Regions from separate parts of the Shewanella sp. SG44-6 genome, predicted to be linked through region 3. Evidence: predicted binding sites of a transcription regulator. Region 3 holds the regulator's gene; each other region holds the start of a gene.
The links. The regulator MetJ, encoded in region 3, represses methionine synthesis genes. The targets are predictions, from matches to a motif close to TAGACGTCTAGACGTCTA.

Region 1 (10,930 bases), on a different contig from region 3:
GCTATTTGTGAAGCGCTTCGACCTCGGTAGCCACAGGCCGTAGAGTTTAATAAAACAAAGGGCTGGATTCCGGCTCAAAAGCATTGCCGGAACGACGTTTGATTTGACCTGTGTAAGGGTGGGACCTGGCGATTCCCTCGGTTATTAGGCTGCAAAAGAATTAATGATCCTAATTACTCAGGATCATTATCTATTCAAGGTCACTCTAATCAGAATTACTCTTTACTCTCGGTCACTCTCTATTCTGTGGCAGTCTACTCCGGGTCATAGTCCAATACTGGCGCTAGCCACTTCTCTGTCTCTTCCAAGGTCATGCCTTTACGCTTAGCGTAGTCTTCTACCTGATCTTTACCAATATTAGTTACGCCAAAATAGCGTGATTTGGGATGGGCAAAGTACCAGCCTGAAACTGCAGCTGTTGGGTACATGGCAAAGCTTTCGGTAATATTTAAATCGATAGTCTCATCGGGTTTGAGCAAATCCCACAACAAACCTTTTTCAGTGTGGTCTGGGCATGCTGGGTAACCTGGCGCTGGACGAATGCCTTTATAACGTTCGCGAATTAACGCTTCGTTATCGAGCACTTCATCCGCGGCATAACCCCAAAATTCTTTACGAACACGTTCGTGCATGCGCTCGGCAAAGGCTTCGGCTAAACGGTCTGCTAAACATTTGAGCATAATCGCATTGTAGTCATCGTGATTGGCTTCAAAACGGGCAACATGTTCATCAATACCGTGCCCCGTCGTCACCGCAAAACCGCCCATGTAGTCGGCAACGCCTGAATCTTTTGGTGCAACAAAGTCAGACAAACAGAAGTTGTCGTTACCCACGCGCTCAAGCTGCATCCGCAAATGATGGGTGGTCATTTCTAATGTGCTGCGGCTTTCATCAGTGTATAGCTCAATGTCGTCGTGATTAACGGTATTCGCTGGGAATAAACCGATTACTGCTTTGGCGGTAAGCCACTTTTCAGCAATAATTTGCTTCAACATGGCTTGGCCATCGGCAAATAATTTAACGGCTTCTTCACCAACGACTTTGTCTTTTAAAATTTCAGGGTAATGACCGTGCAGTTCCCAGCTTCTAAAGAACGGCGTCCAGTCGATACGTTCGACTAGATCTTCTAGCGGGTAGTCATCAAATACTTGGCGGCCTAATACATTAGGCGTAAACGGGGTGTAGTTTTCCCAGTCGTGTTGACAACGATTATCACGCGCCGCTTCAATCGATACGATGGTTTTACGCTTAGTTTGCGACAAACGTTTTTCACGCATCATGTCGTATTCGGCGTAAGCCTCGTCGATGGTCGCCTGGCGAGTGGCGTTATTAATCAGTTTTGACACCATAGGCACAGCACGAGATGCATCGGCAATGTAAATGGCGCCATGTGGATAATGCGGTGCTATTTTTACTGCAGTATGAATTTTAGAGCAGGTTGCACCACCGATAATTGCAGGGATGGTTAAGCCTTCACGGTGGAAGGTTTTCACGTTGTGCACCATTTCATCTAAACTTGGAGTGATTAAACCTGACATGCCGATGATGTCGATATTATGCTCTTTTACTGCATCGAGAATTTTATCGACCGATACCATTACCCCAAGATCGACCACTTCGTAGCCGTTGCAGGCGAGAACCACACCGACGATATTTTTACCTATGTCATGCACATCACCTTTTACGGTGACCATTAAAATTCGCCCGTTTGACTGGCCAGCAACCTTTTCCAATTCGATATAAGGATTAAGGTAAGCGACGGCTTTTTTCATTACCCGAGCCGATTTAACTACTTGTGGTAAGAACATTTTGCCTGCGCCAAATAAGTCGCCGACCACGTTCATGCCGTCCATTAATGGCCCTTCAATCACGTCCAGTGGACGCACAGCTTCTTGGCGGGCAGCTTCAGTGTCTTCGTCAATAAATTCAGTAATACCTTTAACCAATGCGTGCGACAAACGCTGCGATACTGGCCAACTGCGCCAGGCTAAATCTTCTTTTTTAGCCACTTGTGAGCCATCGCCTCTAAAGCTTTCAGCGATGTCGAGCAGTTGTTCAGTGTTACTTGAGTCGGCTACTGGGCAAGGTAAGTTTTGAACTACGTTTTCAACCCGTTTTTTTAGCTCAGGATCAATGTCATCGTATATGGCTAACTGACCTGCGTTAACAATACCCATGTCCATACCCGCTTGAATGGCATGGTATAAAAACACCGCGTGAATGGCTTCGCGCACTGGGTTGTTACCGCGGAATGAGAATGACACGTTAGACACACCGCCGGAGATCATCGCGTGTGGCAAGGTGGCTTTGATGTCTTTAATGGCTTCGATAAAGTCGACAGCATAATTGTCGTGTTCATCAATACCGGTGGCAATAGCAAAGATGTTGGGATCAAAAATAATATCTTCTGGAGGAAAGCCGACAACATCGACCAAAATGCGATAAGCACGAGTACAGATTTGAGTTTTACGTTCACGAGTGTCAGCTTGGCCCTCTTCGTCAAAGGCCATTACAATGGCAGCAGCGCCGTAGCGTTTGACTAAGGTGGCTTGTTCGATAAATTTGGCTTCACCTTCTTTCATCGAAATCGAGTTAACAATCGACTTACCTTGGACGCATTTAAGACCGGCTTCAATCACTTCCCATTTTGATGAGTCAATCATGATTGGTACGCGAGAGATGTCGGGCTCAGAGGCGATTAAGTTTAAAAACTTCGCCATAGACGCGACGCCATCGAGCATCCCTTCGTCCATGTTGACGTCGATAATTTGTGCGCCATTTTCAACCTGCTCACGCACGACATCTAAGGCTTCTTCAAACTTTTCTTCTTTAATTAAGCGTAAAAACTTAGCTGAACCGGTCACGTTGGCGCGCTCGCCGACGTTAACAAATAACGAATTTTTATCTATGGTCAAAGGCTCTAGGCCCGATAAACGACAAGCCACGGGCAGATCTGGGATCTGTCTGGGTTCGTGTCTGAGTACCGCTTCACGAATGGCGCTGATATGAGCGGGTGTACTACCACAACAGCCGCCGACAATGTTGAGCATGCCTTCTTGAGCCCATTGATTAATGACTTCGGCCATTTCTTCTGGGGTTTCATCGTAGCCACCAAATTCGTTAGGTAAGCCCGCATTTGGGTGGGCGGAAACATAACACTCGGCAATACGCGATAATTCTTCAACGTACGGGCGCAGCTCTTTAGGACCAAGGGCACAGTTAAGGCCAATCGATAACGGCTTGATATGGCGTAAAGAGTTATAAAAGGCTTCTGTGGTTTGCCCTGTTAAGGTTCGGCCTGAGGCGTCGGTAATGGTGCCTGAGATCATAACAGGTAGGCGATCGCCGAGTTGATCGAATACTTTTTCAATCGCAAATAGAGCGGCTTTGGCGTTTAAGGTATCAAAAATGGTTTCAACTAAAATGATATCGGCGCCGCCTTCAATTAAGGCGCTGGTGGATTCGACATAAGCGTCGACTAATTGGTCGAAACTGACATTACGAAACCCAGGGTCGTTAACGTCTGGACTGATAGAGCAGGTGCGGTTAGTTGGGCCTAATACGCCGGCAACATAACGTGGCAAACCTGTTTGCGCAGCCACTTCGTCGGCTGCTTGGCGGGCAATTTGGGCTCCGGCTAGGTTAATTTCGGCGGCCAGAGACTGCATATCGTAATCGGCCATGGCGATGGTGGTGGCATTAAAGGTGTTGGTTTCAATAATGTCGGCACCGTTTAACAGGTACTGGGTATGAATATCTTTAATAATTTGCGCTTGGCTGAGTACTAATAAGTCATTGTTGCCTTTAACATCGCAATGCCAATCTTTAAAACGCTCGCCACGATAATCTTCTTCTTCCAACTTGTAGTCTTGGATCATGGTGCCCATGGCGCCATCTAAAATCACAATACGCTGCGCTAACAATGCATTAAGTTGTTCAAGTGTTTGACTGTAAGAAGTCGATTTCGCCATAACAGTTACCTTTTTATCACTATGTTGCTTGATACCTTAATTGAGATAAGCATACCCTTATTTTTACCAGAGTAGGGCGATAACATCATTGTTTATTACAGCTACTACAGGCAATTTTTGGTTGCTACTGTAGATCAGAGCTATTGCTCATAATGATGACCTTTTATATGCTGACCTGTTAAGATAGTATTTTGGACATATAAACGTATAGACGTCCATAGTACGCGAATTTTTACCGCTAGAGCAAGGCTGATTTAAGCTCAATGAGGCGCAATTTGATTTAATTTGATTTACTCGATAGCTGGATAAGTAAGTTAACATCAGAATAGTTAATTAAATTGAGGGTACATTTGCTCTGTGTTAGCAGTGCAAGGCACTGTTTGATAAATGTTTATGACTCTCTAACTAAGGTTTATGTCAATGAAGCGAGCCAAGATAATATTAATGCGCCATGGTGAGTGTGAAGGTGGAGGGATATTTCGCGGCCGCACCGATGTGAAGCTTACCGATATTGGTCTGACGCAAATGCAGCAAGCTTTTATCGAGCAGCAATATCCGATTAGTCATGTATTTAGTTCGCCGTTGTTGCGTTGTCAGTTATTTAGCCAAGCTTTAGCACAGCAACTATCGTTACCGTTAACCACTTTATCTTCACTACAAGAAATTGATTTTGGTGTCTGGGATGGGCAATCATTTGATGCTATTTATCAGCAAAACCCACAACAATTTGATGCTTATTGGGATAACCCTTGGCTGGCACAAAATACACCAGACAAGGCTGAGTCGGTAACCGATTTTGCCGCACGAGTGGAAGCTGGCTTAATGACCGTTGTTGATGCTCTGTGGAGCTCTTTTGCGCAGACAGATAGTGCTCAACAAAAGCCTAATGGTGACGATTGTCCCCATGCGTTAGTGGTGACTCATGGTGGCGTAATGCGCTGTTTAGTCGGATATGTACTCAATACTGGCCAATGTAGCGGATTATTCGCTAACCTAGCGATCCCCTATGCTGCTATTATGGTGCTCGATGTGTATTGGCCTGACGATGTTGATAATATTGATCGTTTTCAGCTGCCAATAAAAGATACTAAAGCCGCTAAAGTGAGCTTTACCTTACATTGGCCTAAGAATTGAGAACCACCAGAGTCGTGTTATGGCGTTACTGTCATCGTCGTTATAGTCTCAATATCATGGTGTTAAAATGACTAGCTTACTATTTATTGTATTAACATCATGTCGTTAAGATGATTATCTTCAACACGATAGTTTAAAAAGTAGTGCCTTTCAAGGTATTGGGAATTGGGATAAGCCCAAACTGTACCCGCAACTGTAAATGGATCAATTAAGTATTGGTGCATAAGTCAGATACCAGCTTTGAATCGCCTCATTATCCATACCTAAGCGGGTGACTTAGGGGAGTGATTAAATCGATGTATGTGTTAATTAATTGGACATGGCGAGGTTACTTGCATGTCTGAGTCTGTATTAGATGTAAATCATCTTTTTTGGCAAGTCGATAATAAAATGATTTTGGCTGACATTCATTTCAGTCTGCCTAAAGGTCAAATGCTAGGCTTAATTGGCCCAAATGGCGCGGGTAAGTCAAGCTTGTTACGTTGCCTGTATCGTTACATTGTGCCCACGAGCGGCGATATTGCGATTTTTTCCAAACCCATCAGTGAGTTTTCATCTAAGTTGCTAGCGCAAAATATTGCGGTGGTACAACAAGATACGCCGCATTATTTTGACATGACCACCGAGCAGTTAGTGACCATGGGGTTAACGCCGCATAAAGGTTTGTTTGATCCTAATACCGTCCAAGACCGTGAGCGTGTATTAAGCGCATTAGCCAAAGTGGGCTTGCAGCAACAAGCACTGCAACAGTATGAACTGTTATCTGGTGGTGAAAAACAGCGTGCACTTATTGCCCGCGCTATCGTGCAACAACCGCATATTCTTATTTTAGATGAACCCACTAATCATTTAGATATTCGTTATCAAATTCAAATTCTTGAACTGGTTAAATCATTAGGCATTAGCGTTATCGCATCGATACATGATCTAAATTTAGCCAGCGCGATGTGCGATAAATTATTACTACTCGATCACGGACAGTTAATTGCTAAAGGCACTCCAACTGAAGTGCTGACCGAGCGACAAATTAGTGATGTGTTCGGTGTGTGCTGCGACATTAATGTTCATCCACAACACGCAAAGCCCCTGATTAGTTATTTTTATGGTTACCAACCCAGCCACAAAGTGGGCCCTGATCATGATTGATGCATCCCAACGTCGCTACTATGTTTACTTCAGCTTGTTGGTTGTAGTTACACTGCTTACTCCGATTTTTGCCGCCAGTTTTGGGGCGGCCAATATTCATCTAAATGACGTATTAATGATATTTAATACCTTAATAGGCGGCGACATGCCGAGTGCGATTGATGGCAGTGAGCATGCAGTTAAGATAACTCAACGTATTGTGCTTGAATTACGCTTGCCGAGAATTTTATTGGCCTTTGTCGCCGGCGCTGGTTTGTCTATAGCGGGCAGTGTATTACAAACCGTGACCCGCAATCCTTTAGCTGACCCGTATTTGTTTGGCATTAGCTCTGGGGCGTCATTTGGTGCGGTGTTGGTGGTGTCGTTATTCAGTCAAACGGGTTTGTTTGCCGAGATGTTTTCAGGGGTATTTACCCTAGCGCCAAACTTTACCGCACAACCTTGGTGGTCTTGGTCGACATTAAGTATTCCGATAGGAGCATTCATCGGCGCCAGTTTATCTGTGTTGGTGGTGTTTATGTTGTCGGGACCTGGTCGAAGTAGCCAAGTTGAACGTATGTTGTTATCCGGTGTGGCGACCTCGTTTCTGTTTGGTGCATTGACCAGTTTGTTGTTGTATTTTTCGACCCCACAGGCTGCGGCGTCAGTGCTGTTTTGGAGTTTAGGCAGTTTTGCCAAAGCCAGTTGGTCTAACTTACTGTTACCGAGTGTAACGGTAGGGGTTAGTTTATTGATTATGTTGACTTTTAGACGACAAATTATGGCGTTGCAAGCGGGAGATGAAACCGCGCATACCTTAGGAATTAATGTCGCTAAATTGCGTTTAAGTATGTTGTTACTGTGTTCGCTTATTACGGCAATGCTAGTGGCAACGTGTGGTGGCATTGGTTTTGTCGGTTTAATGATCCCGCACACGGTTAGGTTATTGTTTTCTGGGCGTCAGCCGATGATCTTAACCGCGATGTTGGGTGGCTTATTTATGGTGTGGATTGATGTGATAGCGCGGTGTGTTTTATTTAATCAAGAATTGCCCGTTGGTATTATTACAGCAGCGTTAGGCAGTGTGTTTTTCTTGTTTATTTTACGCCAACGGCGCTAATTATTTAGACACAGGTATAAGAACTTTTATAAGAATTGCTATGCGCATCATGTTGAAATTTATTAGCCCAAGTTGTTGGAGTTGAAATGTTTGTTATAGAAGCCGTTAATCCAGATGTTGATGACATCATCCAGCATAAGATTAATCAAAAAACCAAACCGCTAGGGGCTTTAGGTCAACTAGAATCGTTGGCATTACAGGTTGCTCGGGTGCAATATAATGGCAATCAGCAGCGATTAAGTACACAGCTGCAAATCACTAAGCCAACTATGTTAGTGTTTGCTGCCGACCATGGTATTGCCGCTTATGGCGTGTCGATTGCGCCAAGCGAAGTGACGACTCAAATGGTGCATAACTTTGTTCAAGGCGGCGCGGCAATTAACGTGTTTTGTCGCCAGGTCGGCTTTGAACTTGAAATTATTGATTGCGGTATATTACAACCGCTGACAGGGCAAACGAGCGTTATCGATCAGCGCTTAGGCGCCGGTACTCACGCTATGCATTTGTGTGCTGCTATGGGGCTTGAAAAAGTCGCCCAAGGGTTTGAGTTAGCTCGCCAGCTGGTTATGCGTCATGTTGCAGGCGGCTGTAATCTGATTGCCTTAGGTGAAATGGGCATAGGTAATACGTCTGCCGCGACGGCGGTAATGTCAGCAATGCTTAATATTGATGTTGAGCAATGTGTTGGCCGAGGCACGGGCATTGACGATGCAACCTTGGTCACCAAAACACAATTAATTAATCAAGCTCTGGCATTGCATCAGCCTACTTTAGTGTCTCCAGAGGCTATTTTAGCTCATGTGGGGGGCTTTGAAATCGTGCAAATGACTGGGGCTATTTTAGCAGCCGCAGAGCAAAAAATATTAGTGGTCATTGATGGTTTTATCGCTACTGCTGCAGCATTAGTTGCGGTAAAATTATCTCCACAATCAAGAGACTATTTAATCTTTGCTCACGAGTCGCAAGAGCAAGGACACAAGCTTTTGTTACAACAGCTACAAGCAACACCTTTGTTGTCGCTGGGATTAAGACTTGGAGAAGGCACAGGCGCTGCATTAGCCTTGCCGTTAATTCAAGCCGCGGTGCATTTTTACAATCAAATGGCCAGTTTCGATGATGCTGGCGTTCATAATGTGGTTTAAGGGTACAACATGTCTGGCGAGATAAAGTGGTTGCGGCAGTTAAATTTGTTTTTTGTGGCAATGAGTTTTTTTACTCGGATCCCCGTTCCATCATGGGTGGTGATTGATCGCGATAAACTGAATCAGGCCAGTCGGTATTTTGGTTTGGTCGGTTTAATGATTGGTTTAATTTGTGCGTTGGTATTTTGGTTAGCACAATTAATTTTACCTGCGAGCATTGCCATTCTACTGGCGATGGTGGCCGGTGTGTTGGTGACTGGTGGGTTTCATGAAGACGGCTTAGCCGACACCGCTGATGGCTTTGGTGGTGGTTGGACGGTAGAAGATAAGCTGCGGATTATGAAAGATTCGCGCTTAGGCAGTTATGGTGCTTTAGCCTTGGGGTTAGTGTTATTACTGAAATGGCAACTGTTAGTCGAGCTAGCATTATACAGCCCTATGGCTGCGGTAAGCGCTCTGGTAGCAGGTCATACCTTAAGTCGAGTGGTGGCTTCTAGCTTAATTTTTAGTGAACAATATGTTCGCGATGACGATAGCAGCAAATCTAAGCCTATTGCAGAAAACCAACAGTTAAACGATTTATTTATTTTGATTGCCAGCGGTATTTTTGTGTTGTTATGGCTTAACGGCGTGGCGGCATTTGTGTTGTTTATTACCTTGTGGTTAGTGCGTATTTTGCTTGGTGGCTTTTTCCGTAAACAGATTGGTGGCTACACCGGTGATACGTTAGGGGCAGCGCAACAAATCAGCGAAGTATGTTGTTACTTAGTTATTTTAGCGGTTGGGTTAAGCTAATGATTCATTTGGTGTTAGGTGGTGCGCGCAGTGGTAAGAGTCGCTTTGCTGAGCAATGCGTTGCTGAATACGCAGCGATTGGTTATCAATGCGTGTATTTAGCAACCGCGACCGCGTTAGACACAGAAATGTCGCAACGTATTCACCAACACCAACAAGATAGAGTATCCAGCCCCCATGGCTGGATACTGCACGAACAAGCTTATGATATTGCCCAAACCTTAGTGGCAATCGATAAACCCCAGCAAGTGATCTTGCTCGATTGCCTAACCTTATTACTTACCAATCATTTACTACTAGATGATGGCGCTTCGTGGGCCATGCAAAAGTCATTATTGCTCGACAGTTTGTCTGCATTGCAAAGTGAAGTGGTGTTAGTTAGCAATGAAGTCGGTTCGGGTATTGTGCCTATGGGCGAGCTCAACCGCCGTTTTGTTGATGAAGCTGGTTGGTTAAATCAAGCGATAGCAGCGATATCTGACCAAGTGACTTTGGTGGTTGCAGGCCTGCCATTGCCCTTAAAAGCATAATGTCATTAGTTCATTCCACACCTGTAACAGGTGACCCCCTTTGCGGCGCATTAATGGTGCAAGGCACTACTTCCGATGCGGGTAAAAGCACCTTAGTGGCGGGGCTGTGTCGTTTATTTGCCCGTCAAGGCGTGAGCGTTGCTCCGTTTAAGCCGCAAAATATGGCGTTAAACAGCGCCGTAACCCTTGATGGTGGTGAAATTGGCCGCGCCCAAGCACTGCAGGCTATTGCTTGTGGTTTAGCGCCTCATACCGATTTTAATCCGGTGTTATTAAAGCCCAGCTCAGATACGAGCGCGCAAGTGATTATTCACGGTAAAGCCTTGTCTACATTAGAAGCTAAGGCCTTTTTCGGACCTCAGAGCCAAGGTTATAAAACCATGGCATTAGCGGCGGTAATGCAATCTTACACTCGCCTGCAGCAGCAATATTCCTTGGTGGTGACTGAAGGTGCGGGTAGCCCGGCCGAAATAAATTTACGCCAAGGTGATATTGCCAATATGGGCTTTGCTGAGGAGGCTGATTGCCCAGTAATCATTATTGCCGATATTGACAAAGGTGGTGTGTTCGCCCATTTAGTTGGTACGTTGGCATTATTAAGCCCGTCTGAGCAAGCACGGGTAAAAGGCTTTGTGATTAATCGTTTTCGCGGTGACATCAGCTTGTTGCAGTCTGGTATCGACTGGCTTGAAGCTTATACTCAAAAACCAGTATTAGGCGTATTACCTTATTTACACGATCTGCATTTAGACGCTGAAGATGCATTAATTGATAACCCTCAAAGCACGCTATCGACCGCATTATCTGCCAGTCAGCGTTTGTCTGTGTTGGTATTAGTGTATCCAAGGATCAGTAATCATACCGATTTTGATCCACTGCGTTTACATCCACATATTGATTTTCATTATGTGACTATGCAGAGCATGGCTCAAGCATCTGAGTGGCCAGCCGCGGATTTAGTCATATTGCCTGGCAGTAAAAATGTGCGTGCAGATTTAGCTTTTGTGCGCGAGCAAGGTTGGGATCTCGCCTTGAAAAAGCATTTACGTTACGGCGGTAAAGTCATCGGGATTTGTGGCGGTTACCAAATGCTCGGTGAGTGGATTGATGATC
Region 2 (10,930 bases), on a different contig from region 3:
CTTCCCAGGCATTGGCTTAGGAGTATTATCTTGCGGCGCGAAGCGTGTGTCTGACGAAATGCTCATGGCATCTAGCCGTGCATTAGCAGAGTGTTCACCTCTAGGTAAAGAGGGAACTGGGTCGCTATTGCCACGCTTGGAAGATATTCAATCTGTCAGTAAATATATTGCTTTTGCCGTTGCTAGAGCCGCCATTGATCAAGGTTTGGCACTGCCCTGCACTGATGAATTACTGCTGCAATCAATTGAAGCTAACTTCTGGGAACCTGAATACCGTCGTTACAAACGTACGTCATTCTAAATTATTGATAAGCTTGGTTAAGTTATCTTTAACCATAAAAAATCCCAACCTGAGTTGGGATTTTTTGTTTCTAGCAAACAATTAATTTATCTGCCCATAATCTTTGGTTATATATTTGGGAACGCCAAACTTAAGTGCACATAATTAGGCAGACATGACTAATTTAAAGCTATTCAATAATGGTCTGTCAGTACGCGCTTTTTTAAGCTTACGTATACACTCTCTCAATGATTGCTCGGCTAAACGGCCAAATACACCATCATATTCATTATTGTTCATTTCTTCTTCAGAGTCGGCACTATCAGCAATTTCTTGCGCAACACGGCTTAACTGCATCCACGCATTGGCAATGTAAAAGCCATGAAACTCCGCTTTAGTCATTAACTTTTGCGCACTCGCTGGCAAACCATTCCATGCATTGGCAAACGTATTGGCTTTGTCGTCAATAAGTTCGCTAAACAAACCTTCATAAGCCTCAAGCAAGGTTTCAGGTAACTTATCCATCGGCAACACTTTATTGGCTACGTTATACGAAATTTGTTTTGCGACTTCTTGATACTGCGGGTCAACTTTTGTCATGTTTTTCTCTCTAAAATCTGCCACTAATGTACACGCCGTAAGTGTCTGATGAGGCAATTGGAACAATACTAATCCCTTTATAAGGGTCGGTGAAATACCACCCCGCCACGATACCAATGGCAGCACCAGCCAATACATCTTCCACATGATGTTGATCACTGGCAACACGCGTATATGCTACATAAGAAGCTACCGCATATGATGGAATGCCATATTTCCAGCCGTAACGCTGGTTGATAAATGTCGCTGCAGCAAAGGTATCGGCACTGTGACCAGATGGAAATGAATCATTACCACTGCCATCTGGGCGATCTTTTTCTATACCGTATTTCAGTGCTTCAACTAACAATCGACTTGATACACCGGTTTTAACTAATTGCCAAGCACCTTGATAATCATCTTCGACAATTAAACTTCCTGCCAATGCAGTGGCCGGAAGTAATATGTGCAAAGCGTCACCCGATGTTTCCAGGCTTCCTTCAGCATGACAAGGCGATAATGCTATCAGCAAACTTAATCCGATAAATTGCACAATTCTCTGCAACATTTCTATCTCTGTTTATTTCCAAAGGCGTCTTTATACTCGTCTAGATAACTGAATGCAAATAGCCCTGAGTCGCCAGAAAAATACCCTTAACAGTGAATAAGATTAACATATTGATAAAAATAAGATTATTGAACAATAACGCAAGGCTATAATTTAATCACAAGACTTTTCAAGTCGAAGTCTGTTAGTCTTTGTCACATAGAATTAACAATAACAACTTGAGAAAATGCATCCTTGCCCACTTTAAAGCTAAGCAGCATTATTCATATCATTATGCTTGTCTGTGCCATAGGATTTAGCAGCATTGCTTATGCTAATCCAGTGAAGAATTTACGCGCCGATGAAATTTATACACTATTAGACAGTGGTAACTTTATATCCGATGAAGATAATCGTAAATTACTCAGCGAGTATAAAAGTATCTTGTCGGATGACGATATTATTCGCCAAGAACTCTATATACGTCTTAATTGCTGGAGTTTGCCGGCGAACACAACGGAAGAAATGCAAGCCGCGGTTAAATATGCCGATAAATACCTGCAAATATATCGTCAGCCAGCCCCCTCTTTAATCCAGATTGATCTGCAGTATTGTAAGGCTTGGTTTTTGTATGCGCAGGGAGAAAGTGACAGCTTATTTGCCGACCTAAATACAGCGATACTTAATGCTTATAAACTTGAAGACCCGCGCTTGATTGCGGATGGCCGAAGCACTAGAGGTGCAATCCTATCTTATTTAGGTAATTTTTCTGAAGCACTCGAAGATCTTATTACAGCGCAAAACTTATATGAGTCTCTTAATTTAACTTATTGGGCAAATGTTAATTTAGGTGAGCTGGCCAATAGTTATCGCCGTTTTGGCGATGCCCGGACCGCATTAACATATCAAATAAAACTCGAAAATAGTTATCTCAAAAATAAACAGATTTATGAAGCCAATCTCACCAATAATCAAATTGCGCTGTCATTAGAGAAGCTTGAACGTTATGAAGAAGCCATTGAACGCTTCCAAAAAACGCGCGATTTTTGGTTAACAGAAAATAACCCCATTGCTGCTGCGGATGCATCTATTAGTATTGCCGGTAACTTAATCAGCTTAAATAGACTTAAAGACGCTGAGGTGATTCTGCATGATGCTCAAAAGGTGATTACACCCAAAAATGATAACAGTTATAGCTACATGAATTTATTTATGGCCAAGGTGCATTACCAGCAAGAGCTTTATCAGCAAGCATTAATCGATATTGACCAGGCTGAAAAAGCATTTAATTTCAGTAATAATATCCGTGGCCTCAATCAAGTGTTGCAGCTAAAAAGCGAAATATATCAAGCCTCACAACAATGGCAACTGGCGTATGAAACCCTAAAATTGTTTGTCGAGTCACATCTATCATATGACAAAAAAGTACTTTCAGAGCGCAATGCGGAGATGCAAGCTCGATTTGATAACAACAAGATTCAAACTGAAAATACAATGCTTATTCAAAGGGATAAAGAAAAACAGCTGCAATTGGACATCATGAAGCGCAATGAAGACATGCAGATCATTATTATCAGCTTAGTCGCGATCATTTTAGTGATTGTATCTATCTTCGCCTACAAACAACTGCTCAGAAAACGACTGTTTAGGCGTTTAGCGCTCACCGATGAACTGACCAAAGTAGCCAATAGACGTGATTCACATTCTCAAGGTAATTACTTTTTAAAAATCGCTCAGCAATCATCCACGCCATTATCATTGATTTCATTTGACGCTGATAACTTTAAAGCCGTTAACGATACATTAGGCCACGATATGGGCGATAAAGTACTGGTAAAACTAGCGGCAATTAGTACAAGCATGATGCGTGACACTGATGTGATTGGTCGAGTTGGTGGTGAAGAGTTTTTGATTTTATTACCGAATATCGACAAAGCAAAAGCCATTGAGATTGCTAATCGCTTAGTCGAGACCATAGCAAAATATGATTGGTCACAAATCTCGCCTAATTTGCATCAAACAATCAGTGCCGGAGTCGCCAGTTACACCAATGAAACAGAGTTGTCGCCATTATTGCTAAAAGCCGACAAAGCGCTCTATTCTGCCAAAGCTGCCGGCCGAAATTGTGTAAAAGCCGAGTAAAACGCGTATAATTTCCATGTGTTTACTTAATGATAGTGTTATGACAACAACGACCCCAGTATTAACGCCTGATCCAATTACCGATCCTGAGATCAATTCAATCCCCGAGCCTTGTCCATTGACCGCGGCTCAGCTTGATGTGCTCAATAGACAGATCAAGCTTTGGGGTAAAGAACTTGGTTTTGCTCATATTGGTGTTGCTGATGTCGACTTAAGCCAACATGAGGCAGTATTACAAGATTGGTTAGATAAAGGTTACCACGGTGAGATGGCTTACATGGCTAATCATGGAATGATGCGGGCTAGACCCGCTGAATTACATCCAGGAACCATTAGAGTCATTTGTGCCCGGATGGATTATCTGCCGCCTGACGCTGGCTTTGCCAGTAATTTAACCGACCCCAATCTTGGTTATATTTCTCGCTATGCCGGTGGACGTGATTATCATAAATTAATCCGCCAACGGCTTAAAAAACTCGGTGATAAAATTCATCAATATTGCCAACAATTCGACTTTCACAACACAGATTTTAGACCGTTTGTTGACTCTGCACCGATTTTAGAACGTCCATTAGCCGATAAAGCGGGACTAGGCTGGACGGGCAAGCACTCACTCATTTTACACCCTGATGCCGGCAGTTGGTTTTTTCTCGGCGAGTTATTAATTAACTTACCTTTGCCGTTAGATATCCCAATCGAAGAAGGCTGCAACACTTGCGTAGCCTGCATAAAGTCATGCCCAACAGATGCGATTGTCGAACCCTATGTGGTCGATGCAAGGCGATGTATATCTTACTTAACCATTGAATTGCAGGGCGCTATTCCAGAAGAGTTTCGTCCACTCATCGGCAATCGTATTTATGGCTGTGATGATTGCCAACTCGTGTGCCCAGTTAATGCTAAAGCACCACTGACCCAAGAGACAGATTTTCATACTCGCAGTGCGCTTATTCAACCCGATTTACTGACTCTATTTGCGTGGTCTGAAAGCCAATTTTTAAGCCAAACAGAAGGCAGCGCGATTCGCCGAATTGGCCATAAACGTTGGTTACGTAATATCGCGATAGCATTAGGTAATGCTCCGGCTAATCCGGCCATTATTAGCGCATTAGAGCAACGTAAACACAGTGATGAAGTGGATGGCATGGTGCTTGAACATATTGAATGGGCATTAGTGCAACAAATACAAAAAGCGCCACAGTCGGCGCTTTCACGTAAAACTCAACGAGTGATCAGATCAATCCAAAAGGGTCTACCCAGAGATGCATAAACCACATGCGACAACTAAGCATTAGGGTCTAAGGTAAAACCCACTTTAACGGTGACTTGCCAGTGAGCCACTAAACCTTCTTCCAAGTGACCACGGGTTTCGATAACTTGAAACCAGCGCAAATGTAATAAACTTTTATTGGCTTCTGCAATCGCATTTTTGATCGCCTCATCTGAACTGATCGGTGATGAACCCACTAGCTCAATGACTTTATAAGTGTGACTCATAATCGCTCCTTTTGTTAACTGAAAGACGTATTTTGAGTGTAGTCAATAATGGCTCAGTTCACAGCAAATAGGCTCAATGAGTCCGCAGTGAATACCCCATCAGCCAGTATCGCAAGGTTGAGAAGTTAATCACAGAGTTCTGCAACAAAGCCGCAGCTCCAGCGATCAGCTGGTGGAGCACAATGACCCATTGTGATCAGCATCATGCTAATTAACATTGGCGTCGAAGCACTTTAGTCGCTTCAACCATATTGCGCAGCGCTGGCTCTACTTCATCCCAAGTACGGTTTTTTAAACCACAATCAGGGTTAACCCATAATTGTTTCACCGGCACTTTCTGCGAAGCTTTAGTAATAAGGTCAACCATTTCGGCTACCGTTGGAATATTGGGCGAGTGAATGTCATACACCCCAGGACCTATTTCGTTCGGGTAACAAAAATCTTCAAACGCATTCAATAATTCCATCCGTGAGCGCGATGTTTCAATGGTGATCACATCAGCATCCATAGCCGCTATGGCATTAATGGTGTCATTAAATTCGCTGTAACACATGTGAGTATGGATTTGAGTTGCATCGTCTACACCAGCCGCCGACAACTTAAAGGCATCTACTGCCCAAGTTAAATAATCTGCCCACTGGCTCTGTTTAATCGGTAAACCTTCACGAAATGCTGGCTCGTCAATTTGAATAATGCCAATGCCGGCTTTTTCTAAATCGATCACTTCATCGCGCACCGCTAACGCAAGTTGATTGGCAATATCTTGACGAGGGATATCTTCTCGAGCAAACGACCAATGCAAGATGGTCACTGGGCCTGTTAGCATGCCTTTGACAGGCTTGTCGGTTAAACTTTGCGCATAGGTAGCCCAATCAACCGTCATCGGCTTAGGACGTGATACATCACCATAAATTAGCGGTGGTTTTACACAACGAGAGCCATAACTTTGCACCCAACCAAATAGAGTAAAGCCAACACCATCGAGCTGTTCACCAAAATACTCCACCATGTCATTTCGTTCAGCTTCACCGTGCACTAATACGTCAATACCGAGTTTAAGTTGACGACAAATGGTGTCCTGAGTGACTTGCTCAAGCTGTAATCGGTAATCAGTGTCATTGATTTCGCCTTTACGCCAGCGTTTGCGTAAACCACGAATCGCAGGCGTTTGCGGAAATGAGCCTATGGTGGTTGTGGGAAGTAATGGCAGTGCTAGCTTCTGTTGCTGAGCAATAATACGCCGAGCAAAAGGGCTATGACGTTCAAAATCACTCGCAGTAAGCTGTAACACACGTTGAACAACCTCTTGATTAGTTGCAGCAGCTGTGGCTAAACGCCTTTGCTGGCAACGATCAATAATCACTTGGCTGCTTTGTGAATCTTGATCGTTAATTAACTGCTGAATGTCACTAAGTTCAAACAGTTTCTGTTTGGCAAATGCTAATTGTCCCCGTAACGGACTGATCAGTTGCGTCTCGACGTCAACATCAACCGGACAATGTAACAATGAACATGAAGGTGCAATCCACAAACGATCGCCCAACGTGGTCGCTAATTCTGCCAGCTGATCAGCAATAACATCAACATCGGCAGCCCACACGTTGCGACCATTAATCACTCCAACCGATAAAACTTGTTGGCTGCCGAGCGCTTTGATAAACGCCTCAACTTGTTGTGGTGCTGTGACTAAATCAAGATGCAAACCATCAACTGGTAATGCACTCACCAATGCTTGATGATGGCCAATAGAGCCATAATAACTGGCAAGTAATATCTTCAATGATGCCGGTTTTTGTTGCGCTAAAAATTGATAACTGTGGCGAATGGCTTGCTGCCACTCCTCGGTTAAGTCTGCGGCTAATACTGGCTCATCAAGTTGTACCCAACTCACACATTGGTCTGCAAAACGTTGCAAAATCTGCTGATAAACCGTCAGTAGCTGCGGTAATAACGATAGCTTGTTAAACTCAGTCAGGCTTTTCGATAAATACAAATACGTCACTGGGCCAAGCAATACCGGTTTTACTTGATGACCGAGTTGCTGCGCTTCACTGACGTCATCAAACAACTGTTCAAAGGCAATCTCGAAGCTTTGATCAGCGCTTAATTCAGGCACTTGATAATGATAGTTAGTGTTAAAAAACTTGGTCATTTCTGCCGCACAAGCATGTTGGCCAGTTTGCGATCGGCCACGGGCAACACGAAATAAGGTGTCTATATCGATAGGCGCTTGGCTGCCATCGGCTTGAGTAGCTCGGTGGCGATCTGGGATCACATTTAAGGTGGCACTTAGGGTTAATACTTGGTCGTAATAAGCAAAGTCGCCTACTGGAACTAACTCAACGCCGGCATCTGCTTGCCACTGCCAATGCGTTTTTTTTAATTCACTGGCGACCTGTTTCAGTTCAAATAATGAGATTTCTGCGCGCCAATAACGCTCAAGTGCAAACTTCAATTCACGCTGACGTCCAATGCGGGGAAATCCTAAACTTGAAATTTTCATGCTGCTTTCCTTTTCGTTGAAGCAAAATTTATAGCCATTTATGCAGAAAAACCCGCATAGGCGTCTGGACGTCTAGACGTTTATTGTGCTACTCTGCTGTCAAGCAATCGAATTGATTTCATCGGCTAGTTGAGCAAGATTCATGTGGAGAGAAAATGATAGAGCTTAGACACCTTCGCACCTTGATGGCGTTAAAGGAAAGTGGCAGTTTAGCGGGTGCAGCTAAAAAACGATTTGTAACCCAGTCGGCGCTTTCTCATCAAATAAAAGAGTTAGAAACACGGATTAACTCAACTATTTTTGTTCGTAAAAGTAAACCGTTAACGTTTACTCACGAAGGTTCACGTCTGCTGAATTTAGCGGAAGAAATCTTACCGAAAGTGATTGCAACCGAATCTGATCTTAAGCGCGGTTTAGAGGGTGAAAGCCAACAACTTAAGCTCGGCATTGAATGCCACAGTTGTTTTCGTTGGTTAATGCCGGTTATTGAACAATTTAAACAATATGCGCCAGCAGCTCAAATTGATATTTCAAGTCGTCATTTATTTGATTCACTCAATGCGTTGGAAACGGGGAGTTTAGACATAGTGCTCACCTCTGACCCAGTGCCTGGACATAGCGTAGCTTATCAACATCTATTTGATTTTGAAGTAAAGTTAGTCGTTGCCAGTGATCACGCATTGGCGACGCAAGCCTTTGTAACCCCAGCTCAATTGGCAAAGCAAACTTTGATCAGTTACCCAGTGCCTCTAGCGCGTTTAGACATATACAAACACTTTTTAGAGCCCGCTGGTATTGAACCTGGTGAGCAAAAACAATGCGACTTAACCTCAATGTTATTGCAGCGAGTTGCCTGTAATGATGGCGTAGCCACCCTACCAACTTGGTCTATTCGAGAAAGTCAGGGGCTGAGTCTTACGGCGGTAAAATTAGGCGCAGAAGGACTAAAACGTCCATTGTTTGGCGCGTATCGCCGCGATGCCACCAATGCAAATTTAATTCAACAGTGGCTCGAGCTGGTAGCAAGTGAAGGTATAAATTTACAGCGGGTTGATTAATAAACCTCTTTTAGATAACACGCGTCGAAGCACAAGTCCTGGAGAATCAGGGTTTTGTGTTTGGCGTAAGTTATGGGCAATTAAAAATTCTTCGCGTAAATCGTCATCCAATCCTAATGCATCAAATGCATCAAATGCATCAAGGGATAATTGTTGTTGCTGGTTATCAATCAGTGATTTTAATACTTTTAGTGACACGGGGCGAGACAGCTCTGCATTTAAATAGGCAAAAGCCGTTAATACAATCACCTGACCAAAAACACTAAATAATGCTAAGGTTTGCATTTCATCCGCATCAATTTTGATGTTATCACCGGTTTCAATCTGCTCACGTAACTGTTCTAAACAATCATCTGCAATCGTTTCATTTAAGGCCCAATAACCTTGAACTAATTTTTTGTAAGGTTCAGAAAGTTCATCAAGGCGTTCTTTAAGATAAAATGAAAATGCATATCGATAGATATTCACTTGGCCTAAACGAATTAAGCAATCTTTAACACTGCGACTTTTAGTCGATATCATTCCAGCTGAATGGGCGCTATTAATGCGCAATAACAAGTGTGCAGCCAATGCCGGATCAGCAGAGACTATATCGATTACGATTCTAATATCAGCTTCGTTAATCAGGGCTTTTTTTAATGGAATTAATATGCCACGACGACCAATGACTTGCTCTTCATTGCTAATAATAGCTTTAACTTGAGTAAAAACTTGTTGCTCAAGACTCGTCATATCTATCGATTACCTTTTTTAAAATTAACACACTGTTAATCAATTTAACGGTATATTAAAACGAAAGCCAGCGATAGTTCACTGGCTTTCATAAGTAATAATTTACTGGCTGTTGTGACTAAGACTTGATCAACTAAATTATCTAGAAACGATAACCCGCTGTAAGTCTAATTGAACGACCAGTACCTGAATAATAGCCACTGCCATAAGCAGAGTAATACCCTGTGCCGACATAGTCTTCATCAAGTAAATTATCAACACGTAAACTGGCATTCCACCCTACATAGCTGTAATTCAACGCAAGGTTGGTTAATACATAACTGTCTAACTTATCGCCAGTATTGCTGTTGTCGCCTTCCATGTAACGCTCGCCAGTGTAAACACCTTCAACAAACGCTTGCCAATGAGCAGATATGTCGTAACTCATATAAGCTTTACCAGAGTGCTTGGCCACCCAAGATAATGCTTTACCGTCGTTCTCGCCTTGAGTGAATTCTGCATCAATATAGTCGTACGACGCACCTAATAACCAATTCGTTGAAAGCTGCACATCATAAGCCGTGCTTATACCAAAACGACGTGATTTATCAGCGTTAACGTTAGCACCGCCACCATAAGGCCCATCAGTTCGACCACCTTCGTAAACAATCTCATCTTCTAATTCAAGTTGATAAGCATTGATCTTCAATGTTTGAGTGGCAGTGGTATAATCCCAACCCGCTTCATAAGAGCGACCCGTTTGTGGATCTAACCCTTGAGTTGTCAGCGGTGTATAAGCTTGTTCATCGACTTTGGCAAAGCGGAAGTTATCATTAGCACGAACATAAAAACGATGTTCGCTGCTCGGACGATAATTAACACCAAACTCAAGTGCATGGGCGTCATTATCAATTTCAATACGGTTAGGATAAAGTAACTGATCATACAAATCGTCAGTCACTTCCGAGTAACGGCCACCTACTACATAAGATAATGTCTTGGTAATAGGCACTGATGCTTGAACATAAGCACTACGTTGAGTCTGTTTATTATTGCGTTGAATAGAAGCCGTATCAAAATCTGCTTCACCTGTACTCACATCAATGCCGGTGACCAAATTCAAGTCGCCATGATCTAAGTGATAATTGGCGGTCGCTTTAGGCGAAAAGCTTAATAAGTCACGCTCAATTCGCCCTTCACTGCCATATAACAGACTGGTGATTAACGTGTCAGAATAGGTTAAATCGGCACTCAATGCCCAAATATTATTTAACTGGTACTGATAGCCACTGCGTAATGCGGTGGTCATTTCATGAGTGAATTCACCCTCAGAAAAAGGAGCCACTTGACGAGGATTGGCTTCATATTGCGCTAAGGTCAGTGCGCCTGGTACTTGACGATCATTATCAAAATAATTAACTTCGACAAAAAAGTCTTCTACGTCAGTTTGATACTGAATGCGACCTAAAATAGAACTGGTGTCATTGTCGTTATTGTCGCGGTAATTATCACTTTTGTTATAACTCGCCGCTAAAAAGTAACGCCATGCATCATTGATAGCACCCGAAATATCACCTTTAGCTTCATAAGTGTCAAAACTGCCACCACTGACT
Region 3 (10,930 bases):
AGTTGCAGTTTTAATTCGCGATAAAAAGGTAATGGCCCAGAGCCGGCTAATTTATTCGCGCTCACCACATGAATTCCGCGGGCAAATAACTCTGGATATTGTAAGGTTAACGCTGCACTGGCACTGATATCGAGTGCGACAATTTCATCGCATGATAACAGTGCCAACTGATCAAACAATTTGTCATAATCCCATTCAATGCCGTGCTGCTGATAATCTTGTTGCCATTGCTCGAGATTAATTCCGTCATTAGAGATTAAGGCTTTTTTCGAGCCGACTAAACCCACTAACTCAACAGTAGCCTCAAGTTCATGATCCAATGCAGGGCTTGCGCGTTTAAATAAATCAATCCACGCCTCACCTATATTACCCACGCCCAACAATAACACTCCGATGCGCATTCTTGGCCCAGCGCAACGACGATGCACTTTCTGAGTCAATAAGCTCACTTGAGCTTGCGGCACTAAGGTGACTAAACTCAGTGAATCTTGATAAACAGGTTTAGCATCGCGGCTAAGTAATCGGGCAAAACTGCGTCTAAAGTGATGCGCATCAGCACTGACAAGGGCCACTAAACCTAAATCAGTTTGGGCACTTAACTCGTCAATACCAAACTCACTGCTGTATTGCGTCAATAAGGCCTGTACTTGTTTCTGGCACTCTAGGGTAAGTGCAAGTTCAATCTTATTCTGTGCTAGCGACCAATAAGCTAAAGGCGTAATGCCAACGTTATCTAAAATAGTCAGTAACGGCTCAATGTCAGCGTTCATTTTAAAACTAAACAACACCACTTCATTTAAGTTAGTCACAACGGGTGCACTGGCTGATGAACTCAGTGGAGCAATTAAGGTAAAGTCAGTGTGTGAAGCATAACTGGACCGCACGGCTAAACTTACGTGAGTATTAAACAATGGCTGTAAGGTACGTGAGTGCAACACAGGCGAGCCTAGACGAGCTAAGCGATCCGCTTCTGCTAGTGACATACTCTTGAGTAATTTAGCGTCATTAATTTTATTCGGGTCGGCGTTAAATACCCCTTCAACATCAGTCCAAATCGTCACACGCTCAATGTCGGCTAAACTGGCAATTAAGGTAGCACTAAAATCTGAACCATTACGGCCCAACAATAACGTATCACCATGACGATTAGCACAAATAAAACCTGTAATAACTAAACGCTCTTGCGGATGTAAAGCGAGTAAGGCTTGTACTTTTTCACGCGATTGCGCCACTAAAATATTGGGAATAGCACCTTCGTCTGCAACCAAAATAGAACACGCATCCACATGAGTGGCTGTTACACCCATTTCTCTCAGCAATGCGGCCATAAGGCGTGCAGACCAACGCTCACCAAAACTGACCACTTGGTTTAATTGGTAGTCATTACGCTGCTCTAAAGACAATAAACTGACTAATTGCGATTTGTCAGTCGACAGGCGCTCACGTAGGTCACGAGCCAGCTCATTTGATAATAACTGTTCAATTAATGTCTGCTGATAACTGATCAGCACTTGAAGCTCTTCTTGCCATAACTGACCGCTGTCACGCAGAGTGAGTAATTTGTATAAAAAGTTAGTCGTTTTGCCGGCGGCCGATACCACAACTAAATCATCACTTTGACCATGTGTAAGCAAAATATGGGCAACACGGCGATAGCAATCTGCATCCGCTAAACTTGAACCACCAAACTTATGTAAATGACTTCGCGTCATTACTAACTCCTTAAACAACTAAGACTTTTATTGCGACAGCTATACTTCTAATTTGAAATAAACAGTGTGGCAAGTGCATATTTTCTATTTTACTTTATTTGGCCGGAACCACAGCAAACTTAAACTCGAATTAAGCCAACTCAAGCTGATTTTATCGCAGTAACAGCGGCGAGACCGGCTTGAATATCCGCGAGCAGGTCATCTGCATCTTCAATACCGACAGATAATCTCAGTAAAGTGTCTTTAATACCAGCCTGCTGCCTTGCCTGTGGGTCCATTGCACGGTGAGTCATGGTGGCAGGAACAGCAACTAAACTTTCCACTCCGCCTAAACTTTCAGCAATACTAAACAAAGATAATGCCTGTAAAAAGGCCACCACTTCAGCTTCGCCACCGGTTAATTCAAAACTTAACATAGCGCCAAAACCTTGTTGTTGTTTTGCGGCAATTTCGTGACCCGGATGGTCTTTTAGCCCTGGATAATACACCTTGGCAACCACATCACTGGCATTGAGTAATTCTACAATTTTTTGCGCATTACGTTGATGCTCACGAATGCGGACTGCCAGCGTTCTTAAGCCACGTAAGGTTAAATAGCTATCAAAAGCAGAACCGGTTAATCCAAGGGTGTTTGACCACCAATGTAATAATTCACCCACTTCAGCATCTTTAGCCACCACAGCGCCACCGACCACATCACTGTGACCATTAATGTATTTGGTGGTTGAGTGAATAACGATATCGGCCCCCAACAATAAAGGTTGTTGTAATATTGGCGACAAAAAAGTGTTATCAACCGTCACTAACGCGCCAACCTCATGGCAAGCGATACTGATCGCATTAATATCGACTACCCGCAGTAATGGATTTGATGGCGTTTCTAACCAGACCATTTTGGGATTTTGCGCTATCGCGTTGCCCAGCGCTTGCGCATCAGTTTGATCAACAACCAATAACTTAAATTGACCTTTTTTGGCCAGGTTAGTAAATAAACGGTAACTGCCACCATAACAATCGTGCGGCACAACCAATAAATCATCTGGGCCCAACAAACTGGTCACTAAGGTAATGGCCGCCATGCCGGTACATGTCACCACACCAGTTACACCTTGCTCAAGTTTTGCAATCGCCTCACCTAATATACAACGCGTCGGATTACCTGAACGGCTGTAGTCAAACTCGCGAGGATTAGTATGGCCATCAAATGAATAATTGGTCGATAAATAAATCGGCGGCACAATAGCACCATGTTGTGTGTCTGTTTCTATACCCTGGCGAACGGCCAAAGTGGCACTTTGATACTGAGTCATAATTGATTCCTAAAAAGTCACAAACACACAATAGATGTCTAGACGTCCAAATTTACCGAAGAGTTCTCCCTGAGTCAACCAAAATAGACGTTTAGACGTCTAAACATCGAGAAATCTATTTGCATCGGGATTAAATAGTAGCAATAATTTGACTAGAGATTGTAACGGTTTAAAATCTGCAGCGTATTTATCGTTAAGGGTAAGTTAATGACTGAATGGAATGGCGAATATATCAGCCCATATGCCGAACACGGCAAAAAAAATGAACAAGTAAAAAAAATTACGGTTTCTATCCCTTTAAAAGTATTAAAAGTACTGACAGATGAGCGGACGCGTCGCCAGATAAATAATCTGCGCCATGCAACTAACAGTGAACTGCTATGCGAAGCATTTTTGCACGCGTACACAGGTCAACCATTACCTTATGACGGTGATTTATCAAAAGATCAGCCTGATAGCATTCCAAGTGAAGCGAAAAAGTTAATGGATGATATGGGTATCGAATGGGAAGAGCTCGAATAACCTACAGGTTAATGAATCCCTCACCGACTTTAAAACTGCCCATTGATACCAATCCTTATTGAAGTTTGCTCTTTTAGCGAAAATGATTAGCGTGGTATTCGAGGCAGTCTTTAAAGGCATAGTTGCTGTACGCCTAAAATAGATCCAATTTCAATGTGGATTGCTATAAGCAGTAATATTTTAAAGAGAAATTATGATGTCATTTATCGATCCAACCACTTTGATACTGGCATCAATTATTGTATTTTTTGGCGCGCTAACCCAAAGCTTAATTGGCTTTGGGTTAGCCGTTGTAGCAAGCCCACTACTGTATATTGTTAATCCTCAATTAGTTCCTGTTCCTATTATTGCCATGGGTTTTGCAATCTCTGCAATGACCTTGTTTAGAGAGCGCGGCCACCTGCAGTTTAATGGATTACAATATGCCTTACTGGGACGTGTTCCAGGAGGATTTTTAGGTGCAGGGTTATTACTGTTTGCACCACAAGCCATACTAGGCTTGGTGATTGCAGCAATCGTGTTTATTGCCGTTATCCTAAGCGTCTTTCGCTTTACCGCACCAATCAATCGCATCAGTTTATTTATCGCTGGGGTATTTTCGGGCATATTTGGCAATATCGCTGCGATCGGCGGCCCACCAATGGCCATTTTACTTGCCGGTCAAGATGCCAGTCAATTTAGGGCGGCGCTATCAGCCTTTTTTGTCTTTAGCTCATTAATCGCATTGGCTATTTTAGCCGTTGTCGGCTTAGTTGAAGTAAAACATTTATGGCTATCACTGCTATTACTCCCCTCAGTCATTGCTGGCTACCTTGTCTCTGGTCGATTAATTGGCCGTGTCGATAAAGAGAAAACCCGGGCTGCGACATTAATATTGTGTAGCATTAGCGCAACAATATTAGTAATAAAGTCGACAATCGCATTAATTTAACGCCACTCACTGATTATCTTTATCAAATGACCTTCCAACAAACAGGGCTGCACATTATTTTATGTGGCTGAATCCCTGTCACTAAACGTTAATTTATCCTCTAGCAAACTATTACCCTCTAGACAATAGATCTGCATCACACCAACTCCATTAGATTTTTATCAATTAACTTTTTTTCAATTAGTTTTTTCTCATGGATATGATCTACTTCAAATTAACACTAGCCCCTTTTAGGTAACATTATTTACAGCAAAACAATAAATATATGTTGCTAAGGCACCAGCCATAAAAAGCTTTGTAGAGGATAAAATGATGAACATTTACGTTAAAGTTGGTATTGCAATCGCGATTGCATTTTCTCTTGGTAGCCAAGTAATGGCTGCAGAAGGTGGTAACCCTAAAAAAGGTAAACATCTTTATAAAAAAGAATGTAAAGCTTGCCACAGTGCCAATAGTGAAGGCAAAGAGCTCACCCCGATGACCAAAACCATGAGCCAGTGGGATCGCTTTTTCACCCGCGATATGCATAAAGCCAAACCTGCTGTTTTCGAGGCGCTATCAGAAAAAGACTTGAAAGATATTCAACAGTTTTTATATGACCACGCAGCCGATTCAGACCAACCAGCAACCTGTGGCTAAGTCATTACAGCTTAGGGCCTTGTCGTCTTAAGCGTACACATCAGCCAATAACCAAACTGACAAAATAGTGAGGCTTAGCCTCAGGGATTTTTACACCAAAAATTTGCCACATCAGCTTATACATTTGGCAAGTTTAGGGGGAGAGAAAGATGATGAGAACTCTGATATCAATACTTGTAGCTAATGCGCTTTTCATGAGCGGCGCTAGCTTAGCGGCAGACACCGATTCACAAAAAATTGCCGATCTTAAACAACAACTGGCCACCATTACCGAAGATCTTGACGACTTAAACTCACGGGTTGATAAAACTGAGCGCCATACGGCACTGGACAGAGTGTCCATCACTGGTGACTTTAGAACCAAAGCACACTCATTACATTATCAAAATGTCACATGGAACCCTGCCATGAACGTTAACTTTTCTGATTTTGGCGCGAAAGCCATGTCAGGAGCATTTGGCGATCCAAATAGTGCCACCTCACCATTGGGCCAAATGATGATGGCTAATCCTGATTTAGCCAGCGCGTTTCAAAGCGGTATGCTGCAAGGCATTATGCCAATGGTGTTAGGCCAAAAAACCCAACAAGATATTAATAACGACATATTTTACACTACCCGGTTACGCCTAAACATTGATGCCAAAGTATGGGACAACGTCAGCTTTGCCGGACGCTTAACCATGTTTAAGAGTTGGGGAGACTCAGCTGGGGTTAAAGTATTCGACTCGTGGAACTCATTCACCATGGATGGCACCAGTAGCGGAAGCACCAGTGGTGATGAGTTAAAAGTAGAGCGCGCCTATTTTAACTGGAAAGATATTAACGATAGTGGCGTTTACCTCTCTATTGGGCGTCGTCCTTCAACCTATGGCCCACCAAGCCATTATCGTGAAAATGAACTCAGAGGCGGCACACCGTCAGGCCACTTAGTCAATTTCAACTTCGATGGTCTTACCTTAGGTTACAACTTAGGTGATATCACAGGTATTGAAGGGCAAACTGTACGTTTTTGCTACGGTCAAGGCTTTGAGTCACAGTACGGTAATGGCGAATTGTTTGGTGACATCATCACTAAAGACACCCACCTCGGCGGGTTTAATATCGACGTGATTAATGACGGTAACCATTTCTTACAGTTCACCTTATTCGGTGCTAAAGATGTCAATGATGGCTTTACAGGCACCATGGCATTCCCAACTCAACTGGCGGGTATCTTTGCCCCAACCATGTATCAAGACATGCAAAAATTTGACAACTTTAACTTCGTCACCCGCGTGCAACCAAGCGGTGTGATTGGTGATATGTACTTAGGTGGACTAGGTTATGCCTATGAATCCGATGACGATATGAAAGTGTTTGCTTCACTCGGCTGGACTCGTGCAGAACCTAACGGCAATGCCGGTTTATTCGGCGGCATGTTAAGCGATGCGGTATTTGAAGCCGAACTTAATAGCACAGGTACTGAAATCATTATGGTGCCAAAAGAAACCGTTGATAGCGACACCAAAGACGGTTATGGCATTTATGTAGGTATGCAAATCCCTGCCCCCTTCGGTAAATTCGGCTTGGAATATAACTATGGTTCTAAATACTGGAGTCCCTTCACCCAAGCACAAGACGACCCAATCGGCAGTAAGTTAGCCACCCGCGGTCATGTTGCCGAAGCCTATTATATCTTCGATATTAATCCAAAAATGTTTATTAAGTTAGCCGGTTTGTATTACGACTATGAATATACCGGAAGTGGCTCACCAGTGGGTGCTCCTCAGAAAATTGACGATGTGATTGCCGGTAGTGCCTACTCAATGTTGCCTGTGGTTGACACAGCCTATGACGTCAATGCCTCACTGACCGTTAACTTCTAACACTCACTTAACCTTCTAACTTGGCCCCCCTGAGCACAAGCTCAGGGGTAAGGACAAACACCATGAAACTATTATCAGCACTGGCTGTATTACTGTTATTAAGCAGTAGTGCACAGGCTGCCTTTAACCACAAAGAGGCGTTACAAGGGCCTTTTACCAGCGGCACCGAGGTGACAACACAATGCTTAACCTGCCATCAAGAACATGCCGAAGAGTTTATGAAATCTTCCCACTGGACTTGGGAGTTAGAACAAAAACTGCCAGGTCGCACTGTTAAAAGAGGCAAGAAAAATAGCATCAACAACTTTTGTGTGTCGATCTCTGGCAATGAACCACGTTGTACCAGTTGCCATGCGGGTTATGGTTGGAAAGATTCTACATTTGATTTTAAAGACATGACCAAAGTCGATTGCTTGGTATGTCATGACACAACAGGGACGTACATTAAAGATCCAGCTGGTGCAGGTGAACCGTTAGCCAAAGTCAATTTAACGAACGTAGCACAGAATGTGGGTGCGCCCGTGCGTGATAATTGTGGCAGTTGCCACTTCTACGGCGGCGGTGGTGATGCCGTTAAACATGGTGATTTAGACTCATCGATGGCTTACCCAGACAAGGCAACCGATGTCCACATGGACACCGACGGTAATGACTTCCAGTGCCAAACTTGTCACGTCACTGAAAATCATCAAATCAGCGGTAACGCTATGGGCGTATCACCTGGTGGTGAAAACAAAATTGGCTGTGAAAACTGCCATGATGCCGCGCCTCACAAAAATAAAAAGCTTAATACACATACTGCAACAGTAGCGTGTCAGACCTGTCATATACCGTCATTTGCTAAAAATGAACCCACTAAAATGCGTTGGGACTGGTCAAAGGCAGGACAAGATCTTCCTGAAACTACAGACCAATATGGCAAGCACACCTTTATGAAAAAGAAAGGCAGCTTTATTTGGCAAAAAGACGTTCCACCACAATACGCTTGGTTTAACGGTCACGCAGATGCCTACATGGCGGGCGACAAAATTGATCCAACTACAGTGGTAAAATTAGCTTTTCCATTAGGTGATATAAAAGACCCTAAAGCTAAAATCTATCCATTTAAAGTGCATACAGGTAAGCAAATATACGACACCGAACTCAACATATTGCTGACCCCTAAAACATACGGTAAAGGTGGTTACTGGACTGACTTTGATTGGGACTTAGCGGCCAAACTGGGTATGGAAGCAAACCCAACCATGGTAGAAAAAGGACTTAAGTACAGCGGTAAACATGGTTTTGTTGAAACCGAAATGTGGTGGCGTATCAACCATATGGTGTCACCAAAAGATAAAGCATTACAGTGTAATGACTGCCATAACAAAGGCCAACGTTTAAACTGGCAAGCCCTTGGTTATGATGGCGACCCAATGAAAAACAGCAAAGGGATTAAGCACGCTAAAGCAGAATAAAGTCGCATAAATCTCTAGTGTAAAAGACGAGTATCAAACCTAAAACCGCCATCAACATATTGATGGCGGTTTTTTTAGTCGTTAAAAATGGACTAAAAAGCTAAACCTTGGCACTGGAAATCTTGTTCAATACCACTGACAGGATCAATAAAACGCAAGCGTTTAGCCAATAACTGTAATGGTTTATCAAAATTATCCGGCCCTTTAGGTTGTAACACCGGATAAAAGCGATCATTGATGATAGGCATGCCTAGACTCAGCATATGTACTCGTAATTGATGAGTTTTGCCAGTGATTGGGCTTAACTCAAATAATCCTAAATCACCTTTTACTGCCACTAAGCTGATTTCAGAATGGCTATTGGCCTCACCTTCAATCACCTGCATAGTAAAGCTTGGGTTAGCTGGGGCGATACGATTTTTCACCGTCCAGTGGATAGGTAATGCACAGCTATTATCAGCTAATTGAGTCAATAATTGCGGGGTTATCTTTGCAATGGCCTGATAGTTTTTAGTGATGTTGCCATCTAAAAACAATTGATGATAAGCATGCCGAGTTTGTGGATTGAGTGTCATTAACATCACCCCTGCGGTGTCCTTATCGAGCCGATGAGCGGGTGCAACAGTGTCAATTTGTGTCGCAATACGTAATCGATGTACTAGGCATTCGTTAACGTAATTACCACCTGGCGTTACAGGTAAAAAATGCGGCTTGTAGACGATAATGGTATGACTGTCTTGATACAGTACTTGCTCTGCAAACGGCACTTGCGTTTCAGCTAACACTTCACGGTAATAATATACCCGCGCAGTTGCTTGATAAGCACTGTCAGCGGTAATTAATTCACCATTTAGCCAATGCACTTTGCCATCGTTAATCCGCTGTTGCCATACACTGACATCGATTTGCTGAAAATGATCGACCAAAAACTCCAACACAGTTTGGTATTGCTTGCCCGCTAACTCAGTCGCGCGTGGTAACACAATATACGAAGGTTGAGCGGCAATGGCGGCGGTTGCTGTTTTGGAGGCTGATTGAGTGTGACTCTTGCTATAGTTTGCTGAATTAGGCATAAATAACTTGGCTATATGAAGATAACAAATGGCAAAATGATAACGCTATCTTATCAGGCTAGGCCCAGATTGTATCTTGATTATCACTATCTCAATCAGCCACGTCATGCGTCATACATCCACATGCGATTTAAGCAACTGCAGGACAAAATCCATGGTTTTATGGCAGTTAGGTTGCTCGACAAGAATCAACTTATCGCGATTATACATAGGTAAGACTTCTAACCAACGCTGACTAACCCAAGTAGCATCTTCTAAATGAGTTTGTGAATACAATTCCAGTAAATCTGGATTCACTTGATAAAATTGGTCCAGTGCGGCACTGATAATTTCAAACTCGCCCGCAATGGGTTCATGATCCCAATTAGCGCAAGGAAGCGCGCGGGCTATCCAGCAACCGTCGCGTTTTTTTGCTGCAGATAATATTTTAAGCCGCTGTAAACCTTCAATAATAATGCTTAAAGAGCCATCATCTAACTGGTTGAAATCAATGATATTACATTGGGTAACGGCAATGTAACAAGGCGGCTCACTATTGAGTTTCAATGGCGCGAATGCTAAGCCATAGTGGCCTTTGAGTACATCGGCAACCATGCGTAAATCGCTCGGTGTCACCACTCGAATTTCAAGTCGACCACCTGGCAATAACACTCCATCTTGGATAAGTAATGCCACTTCTTTTGTTTGCATAACAGCCTCCTACACCATAGGTGAAGTTACTGAACTAAAGTCAAATCAATAAGACAAGTGTAGCAGTGGTTAATATTTCAACAACTTAAGCAGTGTAAATAATGCTTATTACCGACGGCACCAGCCATTTACACTTGGTCTTATTTCAATAGACCTAGTTCAATAAGACTATCTTTCACAAACAGCACAAAAAACACTCAGAGAGTGGCCACTTTACAAACGTTCAATACGATCCATTATCGTGCCAGAGGCGACTATCTCGGCAAATTCATCCGCTAATATTTGACTTTGTTGTACACTTTGCTGCCAATAAGCAATACGAGTTGGGGTATCTAAATGCTTAAAATCTTCACGGTCTGGAATTTTACTAAAGGGTAAACTGGCAATAAATTGCTTACTCGGTGCTAAAATTAAGCCATTGTGGTAATTGGCTTTGGCTTTGCGCCATAAAAGGGATTTATCAAACCAGCCGGGGCTCATATAAGGATAAAAGTGCGGATATAAACTCAAGCCAGTTGCTGCGGGTAATGGCATATCAAAATGGTAATCGGTAATGCCGCCATCGTAATAATGGCCTTTTGGCGATCCTTGCAGGTCTTTAACCGGATCAAGCAGCAACGGGATCGATCCACTGGCCAATAGTCCATGACGAATATTGTCTTGAGTTAATTCAACATGCTTAGTCGGCAAATCTTTTAAGCGCCTAAAAGGTGATGCATCATCTTTATGGC

Region 1: metH (methionine synthase) is a predicted target of MetJ. The motif match lies at 4,172-4,189, and genes of this name have one in related genera.
Region 2: metE (5-methyltetrahydropteroyltriglutamate--homocysteine S-methyltransferase) is a predicted target of MetJ. The motif match lies at 7,614-7,631, and genes of this name have one in related genera.

Annotation. Positions count from the first base shown of each region.
Region 1 is NZ_JACJER010000091.1:1,208-12,137, reverse strand. Features, by position in the region: gene metH (methionine synthase) at 255-3,971, opposite strand; gene H5185_RS15385 (histidine phosphatase family protein) at 4,392-5,105, shown strand; cobalamin riboswitch at 5,227-5,363, shown strand; gene H5185_RS15380 (ABC transporter ATP-binding protein) at 5,442-6,251, shown strand; gene H5185_RS15375 (iron ABC transporter permease) at 6,244-7,350, shown strand; gene cobT (nicotinate-nucleotide--dimethylbenzimidazole phosphoribosyltransferase) at 7,437-8,492, shown strand; gene H5185_RS15365 (adenosylcobinamide-GDP ribazoletransferase) at 8,502-9,287, shown strand; gene cobU (bifunctional adenosylcobinamide kinase/adenosylcobinamide-phosphate guanylyltransferase) at 9,287-9,817, shown strand; gene H5185_RS15355 (cobyric acid synthase) at 9,817-10,930, shown strand, end outside.
Region 2 is NZ_JACJER010000009.1:24,983-35,912, forward strand. Features, by position in the region: gene H5185_RS02975 (NAD-dependent malic enzyme) at 1-301, shown strand, start outside; gene H5185_RS02980 (DUF3069 domain-containing protein) at 446-880, opposite strand; gene H5185_RS02985 (phosphatase PAP2 family protein) at 891-1,427, opposite strand; gene H5185_RS02990 (diguanylate cyclase) at 1,662-3,548, shown strand; gene queG (tRNA epoxyqueuosine(34) reductase QueG) at 3,589-4,818, shown strand; gene H5185_RS03000 (dodecin) at 4,833-5,045, opposite strand; gene metE (5-methyltetrahydropteroyltriglutamate--homocysteine S-methyltransferase) at 5,257-7,548, opposite strand; gene H5185_RS03010 (LysR family transcriptional regulator) at 7,704-8,606, shown strand; gene H5185_RS03015 (HDOD domain-containing protein) at 8,589-9,338, opposite strand; gene H5185_RS03020 (TonB-dependent receptor) at 9,481-10,930, opposite strand, start outside.
Region 3 is NZ_JACJER010000006.1:61,861-72,790, reverse strand. Features, by position in the region: gene H5185_RS02240 (bifunctional aspartate kinase/homoserine dehydrogenase II) at 1-1,712, opposite strand, end outside; gene metB (cystathionine gamma-synthase) at 1,853-3,022, opposite strand; gene metJ (met regulon transcriptional regulator MetJ) at 3,230-3,544, shown strand; gene H5185_RS02225 (sulfite exporter TauE/SafE family protein) at 3,738-4,475, shown strand; gene H5185_RS02220 (cytochrome c) at 4,785-5,114, shown strand; gene H5185_RS02215 (DUF3373 domain-containing protein) at 5,267-6,979, shown strand; gene H5185_RS02210 (tetrathionate reductase family octaheme c-type cytochrome) at 7,042-8,436, shown strand; gene H5185_RS02205 (pseudouridine synthase) at 8,529-9,509, opposite strand; gene H5185_RS02200 (LON peptidase substrate-binding domain-containing protein) at 9,621-10,199, opposite strand; gene H5185_RS02195 (alpha/beta hydrolase) at 10,413-10,930, opposite strand, start outside.